2 regions of the Kitasatospora sp. NPDC048365 genome follow, and region 1 is predicted to be linked to the other one. Evidence: riboswitches for the same ligand, from Rfam matches in the RefSeq annotation. Region 1 holds a riboswitch; the other holds the start of a gene.
The links. A riboswitch is a leader RNA that binds a small molecule or an ion and turns the genes downstream of it on or off. The one in region 1 is predicted to bind cyclic di-AMP.
Positions count from the first base shown of each region.

Region 2: it holds a riboswitch for cyclic di-AMP, as region 1 does, so the genes downstream of both, ACGFX4_RS33095 (peptidoglycan DD-metalloendopeptidase family protein) here and ACGFX4_RS38290 (transglycosylase family protein) in region 1, are expected to answer to the same signal.

Region 1 is NZ_JBICYJ010000066.1:11,694-15,825, forward strand. Features, by position in the region: gene ACGFX4_RS38280 (pseudouridine synthase) at 1-109, shown strand, start outside; gene ACGFX4_RS38285 (diiron oxygenase) at 197-1,090, shown strand; gene ACGFX4_RS38290 (transglycosylase family protein) at 1,109-2,197, opposite strand; cyclic di-AMP (ydaO/yuaA leader) riboswitch at 2,281-2,426, opposite strand; gene ACGFX4_RS38295 (peptidylprolyl isomerase) at 2,718-3,386, opposite strand; gene ACGFX4_RS38300 (class I SAM-dependent methyltransferase) at 3,463-4,080, opposite strand.
Region 2 is NZ_JBICYJ010000044.1:43,474-47,605, reverse strand. Features, by position in the region: gene tig (trigger factor) at 1-25, opposite strand, end outside; tRNA gene ACGFX4_RS33105 (tRNA-Pro) at 232-305, opposite strand; tRNA gene ACGFX4_RS33100 (tRNA-Gly) at 474-544, shown strand; gene ACGFX4_RS33095 (peptidoglycan DD-metalloendopeptidase family protein) at 685-1,659, opposite strand; cyclic di-AMP (ydaO/yuaA leader) riboswitch at 1,664-1,820, opposite strand; gene ACGFX4_RS33090 (hypothetical protein) at 2,108-2,302, opposite strand; gene ACGFX4_RS33085 (PP2C family protein-serine/threonine phosphatase) at 2,663-3,895, opposite strand; gene ACGFX4_RS33080 (GNAT family N-acetyltransferase) at 4,021-4,132, shown strand, end outside.

The DNA.
Region 1 (4,132 bases):
CGGTGCGCCGCTGCAACTGCTGGCCCGGTCGCTGGAGTTCACCGATCCGGTGAGCGGGGAGGAGCACTGTTTCCGCAGCCGCCGCACGCTGGCGGGGTGGCCCGGGTAGCCGGGTTCTGCGCGGTGTATTGACGGTGGGTCTAATAACTTCTACCTTCGCGGCACGGACACGTACGCGCCGCGAAGGAGATCCCCCATGCCCGAGACGACCCGCCTGCGCGACCGCGAGCGGACCGCCGAACGCCTGCTCGCCTCGTCCGCCAAGCTCTCCTTCGACCCGCTCAAGGACGTCGACTGGGACTCCGCCCCCGAGCCCGGCCGCTACTACTGCCCGCCGCACCGCCTCTCGCTCTACGGCACCCCGCTGTGGGAGACGCTGGACGAGGAGCGGCGGATCGAGCTCAGCAAGCACGAGACCGCCTCGATCGCCAGCGTCGGCATCTGGTTCGAGGAGATCCTGATGCAGATGCTGCTGCGGCACGCCTTCGACCAGGACCCGACCTCCGCGCACGTGCAGTACGCGCTGACCGAGATCGGCGACGAGTGCCGGCACTCGGTGATGTTCGCCAAAATGATCAGCTGGATGGGCGTCCCCGCGTACGGCGCGCGCCCGGTGGCGCACAACCTCGGACGGCTCTTCAAGGCGATCTCCACGCACAGCCAGACCTTCGGCGGCACCATGTACGTCGAGGAGATCCTGGACGCCTTCCAGCGCGAACTGATGGCCGACGAGACGCTCCAGCCGCTCACCCGGCAGGTCTCGCGGATCCACGTCATCGAGGAGTCGCGGCACATCAGCTATGCGCGCGAGGAACTGGTGCGGCGCCGGCTCGGGCCGGTCCGGCGCCGCTACGAGCAGCTGTTCATCGGACTGATCGTCTACTTCGCCACCGTCAGCCTGATCCACCCGCGCCTGTACCGCGCCGTGGGCATCGCTCCCGAGGTCGGCAGCGCCGCCGCGAAGGCCAACCCGCACTGGCGGGCCACCAAGGTGGAGATGGCCGCCAAGGTGATCGGTGTCCTCGACCGGGCCGGGCTGGTCGGCCGCACCAACCGCTGGCTGCTGCGGGCCGCCGGCGTCATCCACTGACGGGCGGCCCGCAGGCCGTCACTGGCCCAGCTGGAGCACCAGGCCGGGCTTGAGCAGGTCCGGGTTCTCGCCCACGACCAGCTTGTTGGCCTCGTAGAGCCCCTTCCAACCGCCCTGCAGGCCGTTGTTGCGGGCGATGGACGCCAGCGTGTCGCCCGCCTGCACCGTGTACGCCTTCGGGGTGGCGGCCGGCGGGGCCGACTCGGTGGCAGGAGAGCTCGGCTGCGCGGTGGGCGCGGCCGGAGCGGTGGCGTCGGCGCCCGGGACCGTCGGGGTGGTCGGACCGGTCGCCGGCGCCGTCGGGTCGACCGGCGGCGCCACCGGCAGCGTCGGGTCGCCGGTGACCGGCGCGGTCGGGTCGACGGTGACCGGCGGGACGGTCGGGTCGGTCGGGGTCCCGGTCGGGTCGGTCGGCAGGGTCGGCGTCGTGGTGACCGGCGCGGTGGGAAGCGTCGGGTCGACCGGGACCACCGGAGCCACCGGGGCGACCGGCGCGGTGGTGGCGGGCGCCGTGGTGCCCTGCGCGTTCCGGGCGTCCTGTGCGGCCTTCGCCGCCTTCGCGGCGGCCGAGCTGACGTGGTGCTCGTACACCGAGTGGTGGCTGGTCCAGAACCAGCCGCCGTCCTGCTCGTACCAGTACACGCTGTACACCGGGTCCCAGCCCGGGAGGCCGGAGAAGACCGGGGTGGTGTGCGCGGCGGGCAGCGAGCCGTCCTGGGCCGCGTTCACCATGTCGACGCCGCGGCTGCCGCGCAGCGAGCCGGTCTCGTCCGCCGAGTCGTTGACGTCCACCACGCCGGTCACGCCGTCCCGGGACAGGCCGGCCTGCTGGGCGCAGGTGCCCCAGCCGCCCTCGCCCTCGGCGGCGAGCACCCGCTCGGCCACCGCGATCTGCTGGCTGCGGGTCGCCCGGTCCGCGCTCGGCGCGAACTCGGTGCCGCCGTACGCCGCCCAGGTGGAGTCCGTGAAACGCAGGCCGCCGTGGTAGCCGTCGCCGGAGTCCGCGCTCCAGTTGCCGCCGGTCTCGCAGCCCGCGACCTTGTCCCAGACCGGCGTCGGCGCGGCCTGCGCTCCGGTGGCGGCCAGCAGGGGCAGTGCCAGGCCCACGCCCGCGATACTCGCGACCGCAATGGCCTTCTCCGCCTGGGTGGGACGGCGGTGCCGACCCGGACCCGTGAAGAGCATGAGGACGTCCCTCTCCGCACGCCTGCGAGGTGAGCTGTCGGGTTCGGACCGGGAGGTGGCCCGGCCGCCGGGAGGCGGCTTCACCCCGAGCCGTCGGGGACGGCGACTTACCTGGTTCCCCCACCCCTGCCCCAGGTGGTGTGTTGGGCATCCCGGGAGCGCGGCGGACAGGGCTCGGCGTTTCCGCGCACGGGGCCCGCGTGTGCGGGCTGCACGGAGACTATTCAACCCGGGCAGCCAATCACAAGCTCATACCGCCAGGATCACAGCCCCGTCACGGGCCGTCCACCTTCGTCGCCCACAAACCACAGCCACCCCACAAGCCCCGTCCGCACACCGCCGCCCCGCGCGGCCGTTCGAAACTCGCTTGCGCGAAGGTCGAACCGCGGTACGGTCCGGCCGCTGACGCCCGGTCGGCGGCCGGACGGATGTGTCGGTCCGGTCAGCGCTTGGTGATGGCGACGTGACGGATGTTCACCGGCAGGTTCGGGAAGCCGTCGCCCGGGTTGTTCTGGTCGTCCTCGCCGGCCGCCGCGATCCGCTGCAGGACGTCGAGCCCGGCCGTCACCCGACCGAACGGCGTGTAGGCGGGCGAGAGCTTGGTGTCCTTCCAGACGAAGAAGAACTGGCTGCCGTTGGTGTTCGGGCCGGCGTTGGCCATCGCCACCGTCCCGGCCGGGTAGGTGGCGCCCTCCAGGTTCTCGTCCGGGAAGGAGTAGCCGGGACCGCCACTGCCGGTGCCGGTCGGGTCGCCGCACTGCAGCACGAAGATGCGCTGGGTGGTGAGCCGGTGGCAGTGGCTGCGGTCGAAGTAGTCGCGCTCGGCCAGGAACCGGAACGAGAACGTGGTGCACGGCGCCTTGTCGGTCAGCGCCTTGAACGTGATCGCGCCCTGGGTGGTGCGCAGCGTCGCGCTGTACGGCTTCGCCGCCTGCTTCGCGTCGAACACCGGGATGCCCTTGAAGTTGTCGGCCGGGACCGCCGGGGTGTAGCTGCAGGCGGCGGACGCGGCGGCGGCCGAGCCGGACGGCTGGGCGGCGGCGACGGTGCCGGAGAGGGCCAGCGGCAGGGTGGCGACGGCGGCGAGCAGGGCCATGGACTTGCGGTTCACGGGGCGGCCTTCCGGATGGAGTTGGCGTGGACCCGTCATTCATGCCCCGTCCGGCCGGCCGCCAAGCGTGCCGGATTCACGCCCGGCGCAGGCGCACCAGTGTGTCGACCGCCTCGCCCGCCGTCCCGTCCGGCCGGGTCGCCGGGCGGCGGACCCGCTCCGCCCGAACGGCCGTCAGGCCGGTGTCGGCGAGGGTGGCGAGGACCTCCGGCAGGCGGTACAGCACCGCCGGGTCCTGCGGCCCGCCGACGCCCTCGGCCAGGTTGGTCGAGTCGTGGCCCACCACCAGCAGCGTGCCGCCCGGCGCCACCGCCCCGGCCGCACGCACCAGCACCGACCCCAACTGCTCGCCGGGGAGCTGCAGGTAGGCGATCAGCACCAGGTCGTACCCGGCTGCCTCCGGCTCGTACGCCAGCACGTCCGCCTCGACCAGTTCGACCCGGGCGGCGTTGTCCGCGGGCAGCGCGGCGGCGAGCGTGCGGGCCCGGCCCAGCGCGACGGGGGAGAAGTCCACCGCGGTCACCCGCCAGCCCCGGGCGGCCAGCCACAGGCTGTTGCGGCCCTCACCGGCCGCCAGGTCGAGCGCCCGCCCCGGCGTCAGGTCGGCGGTCTCCGCGGCGACCCAGCGGTTGGGCTCGGTGCCCCACACCAGCTCCGAGCTTCGGTAGCGGGTGTCCCAGGCGCTGCTGTCCAAGGCGTGCCTCCGGTGCGGTGCTCGTCGGGAGACCGAGACTATCCGGCGGGCG
Region 2 (4,132 bases), on a different contig from region 1:
TCAGAGTCTCGACGGCGCTCTTCACGGTGGGGTCTCCTATGGGGCTTGCGGTCAGGGCGATAGGCGGTTGGAGCTGCGATGGGAATTTCGGCTTCCGTACTACCGCCAACGCCCCATCCTACCGGTACCACGAAAGCCGCTGTGTACCCCACGGGCACCAGGAGGACGCATCGGCCCGACGACCGGTACGACAACAGGGCCCCGCCCGCCGGACGAGACCCTGCCGCACTGTCGGGGTGACCGGATTCGAACCGACGGCCTTCCGCTCCCAAAGCGGACGCGCTACCAACCTGCGCCACACCCCGTGGTGCCGAGAGGAAGAGTACACGTCGGCCGTCCCCCGCCCGTGGTCATATCGGCGCCCGCACGAGCGAAAGCGGTGTGCATTCCACCGACCCGACCAGGTACGCTAGCGACGTCCTCGTGACCGCATCGGCGGCCCGGGGGCGAACTGTGCCGCCGTCGGCGGCCATGCGGGTGTAGCTCAATGGTAGAGCCCCAGTCTTCCAAACTGGTCACGCGAGTTCGATTCTCGTCACCCGCTCCGCACAGAACGGCCCCGGCTGCCCCAGGCAGCCGGGGCCGCTGCCGTTCCCGCGGGTCCGGCCGGGTACGCCCACGGCCCCGGGCACCCCTCGCGGGGCGGCCGGGGCCGTGTGGTGACTGCGCCGTCTACCGCAGGGGTCAGACGCTGACGCCGTGCGCCGCCAGGTAGGCGATCGGGTCGATGTCCGAGCCGTAGCTCGGGGTGCTGCGGATCTCGAAGTGCAGGTGCGGGCCGGTCACGTTGCCGGTGGCACCGGAGAGGCCGATCTGCTGACCGGCGGAGACGCTCTGGCCGGCCGAGACCGAGATGGACGACAGGTGGGCGTACTGGGCGTACTTGCCGTCGGCCAGCTTGATGATGACCTCGTTGCCGTAGGCGCCACCGTTGCCGGCGGAGACCACGGTGCCGGCGGCGACGGCCTTCAGGCTGGTGCCGGTGGAGACCGGGAAGTCGATGCCGGTGTGGTAGCCGCTGGACCAGTTGGAGCCGGCCGCGTGCCACGCGGTGGTGTGGTGCACGGAGACCGGGGCGACGTAGCCGGAGGCGTTGGAGGACACCGCGGCGGAGGACGACGAGGTCGACGAGCCGGTGGCGGCCTTCGGGGTGGCCTTCTTCGCGGTCGAGGTGGTGGTCGACTGCTGGGTCTGCTTCGGCGCGGACTGCTGCTTGGGAGCGGTCTGCTGCTTCGGCTGCTCGGCCGGGGCTGCGGCCGGAGCGGCCGCGGCGGCACCGCCGACGGTCAGCGTCTGGCCCGGGTAGATCAGGTTCGGGTTGGAGCCGATGACCGAGCGGTTGTCCTGGTAGAGCTTCTCCCAGCCGCCGTCGACGTTCTGGGCGGAAGCGATCTTGGACAGGGTGTCGCCGGAGACGACCGCGTAGTCGTGCGACGCGGCGGCGGCCGGAGTGGTGTCGGCGACCGGGGTGGCGGCGACGGCCGGGGTCTCGGCGGCAGCGGCGGCCGGGGCGCGGTGGCCCTCGTGGGCGTGGCCGGTACCGTGCGCGCTGGCGGCGGTGACCGGGAGGCCGACCGCGGCACCGGCGACACCGGTGGCGATGGCGATGCGGACGATGGTCTTCAGGCGAGGCTTGCGGTGCTTGCCGTTCGCGGACATGAAGAATTCCTCTCCGACGCCTACGAGGTGAGCTGTCGGGTTCGGACGAGAGTTGCCCGGCCGCGCTAGGCACGGCTTCACCCCGAGCCGTCCCCGGTGTTCCGGGTACGGCGACTTACCTGTGGGTCCCCCGCTCCTGCCGAGAACGGTTATCTGGTCGGCACCGGGCAGCGGCAGGACTAGGCGTTCCACCCGGTGGCCCACCCGGACGATCCGCCCGGGCTGCGGTGAAGCAAAGCCGACGTCGGGCACCCGTGGCAAGCGTCGGCCCCGCCGGGACGGAGGTCCCGACGGGGCTGACGGAGCGACAGGTCACCACCCGCGCACACGGCCCGACCGAGTGCTTACGGGATCATGACCCTACGTACACCAACCATTAACGCAGGGCCATATCAGGCACCGTTCGGACGCGATCACTCACCCCCGGTCACCGCACGGGTGACGCTGCTCACCCCGCGATCGAGGAGATGGCCTTGGCGAGCGAGTTCAGGAAGTCCTGGATCGGCTGCGCCGCGGTGGACTGGCTCACCATGAAGCCGAACAGGGCGGCGACGATGGCATGGCTGGTCTTCAACTGCTTGTTGCGGATGAAGATCACCATGATGATGCCGAACAGGACCAGGGCGGAGACGGAGAAGGCCACGCCGGACTCACTTCCTCGATTCATGGCGGGGGTTCGTGAGGCGGAAACCGGCCCCTACCCCCCGTGTCCCCACCAGTCCATCCGGACTCAGTGTGGTCGCTCGTGCGGACTCCGTAAAGGACTTGCCCGGCAACCGGCCGGAAGATCCTGCCATCTGAGACCGGTTTCCGCCGTCCGCGACGATAGCGGAAGGCATATGACGGGCCGTCGGCGGGCAGGTGTCGTCATCGGGGCGGGGGAGAAAAGGGCAGGCCGACCGCACCGGAGCGGGTACGTCCGAAGCGCCGTCAGGTTTGGCCGAAGATCACCACCCGCTCTTGACACCGGGTCCGGGGTGCCTCCCGAGTGCCTGTCGGCGGGCTACTGGCGCCAGATCAGCAGGACGGCGCGGTCGTCGTTGACGTCCTTGGCGACGGTGTCGATCAGCCGGGTCGCCGCGCCGCCGCGGGCCGACTCGGTCTGGGCGGCCGCCGCGACCAGCCGGTCGGACTCCCCCATCAGCCGGTCCATGCCCTCGGTGAGATCGCGCCCGGGCAGCTCCACCATGCCGTCGGTGCACAGCAGCAGCAGGTCGCCCGGCCCGAGCCGGCCGCGCACGCCCTCGAACTTGGCGCCGTCGTAGACCCCGAGCAGCGGGCCCTCGGCCTCCTTGACCTCCCAGCGGCCCGCCCCGGCCAGCCGGTGCATGCCCGGCAGGTGGCCGGCCGAGAGCAGCTCGTACTCGCCGGTGTCCAGGTCGAGCACCAGGTGGACGGCGGTGGCGAAGCCCTCGTCCCAGTCCTGGCGGAGCAGGTAGCCGTTGGCGGCGGGCAGGAAGTCGTGCGCGGGGAGCGAGCCGAGCAGGCCGCCGAAGGCGCCGGAGAGCAGCAGCGCGCGGGAGCCGGCGTCCATGCCCTTGCCGGAGACGTCGGCGAGCACCGCCTCCAGCACCCGGCGGCCGCTGCCGGTGCGGGTGGCGACCACGAAGTCGCCGGAGAAGGACTGGCCGCCGGCCGGGCGCAGCGCCATGTCGGCGTGCCAGCCCGCGGGCAGGTCGGGGACGCGGCTCTGCACCCGGATCCGCTCGCGCAGGTCGAAGAGCATGGTGGAGCCGCCGCGCCAGGGCACGCCGACCCGGCGGCGGAACTGGGCGACCAGGAGTCCGGCGATGCCGACCGCGCCGACCACCAGGGCGGCGCCGGGGGTGACCCCGTAGACGTACGACTCGGGGCGTTCGCTGGCGACCTTCTCGCCGGTGTGGATCAGCGACTCGGCGATCAGCCCGAACGCGGCGGCCGCGTAGAGCAGCACCAGGGTGCCGGGGCGCAGCAGCAGGGCGCCGGCCAGGACCGGCAGCACCAGGGCGGTGGGCGGGCACCAGTCCGGGAAGAGCACGTTGACCAGGACCAGCAGCGGGACGGCGAGGGCCAGCGCGGTGAAGGCGAGCCAGTCGGCGCCGTCGCCGCGGAAGTAGTCCACGCCGGTTCGGCGCAGGCGGACACGGACCCGGTAGAGCTTCGCGCGCCACCGGGCCGTCACGGGCTCCCGCGCCGCTCTGCCGGCCGGGCCCGTCGCAGTCGTCCGGGGCGTGTCGCCCTGCGTGCTGCCGGCCATGGGGTCCGACCTTATCCACCGGGGCCGGTGCCGTCGACGGGGTGGGCAGGGTCGGCGGCGATGTTCCGGGAGCTGTTCAGCGGGTTTCAGCCGACTGAGGGGGGTTCTGGTGATAGCTGTGGCGTATGACATCTCACCACCCCGACCTGTCCGTGCGCCCGCTCGCCGCCGAGGAGTGGGACGGCTGGTTCCGTGTGCTGGAGCTGGCCTTCGGCGGTTCCGAGGAGGAGCCGCAGC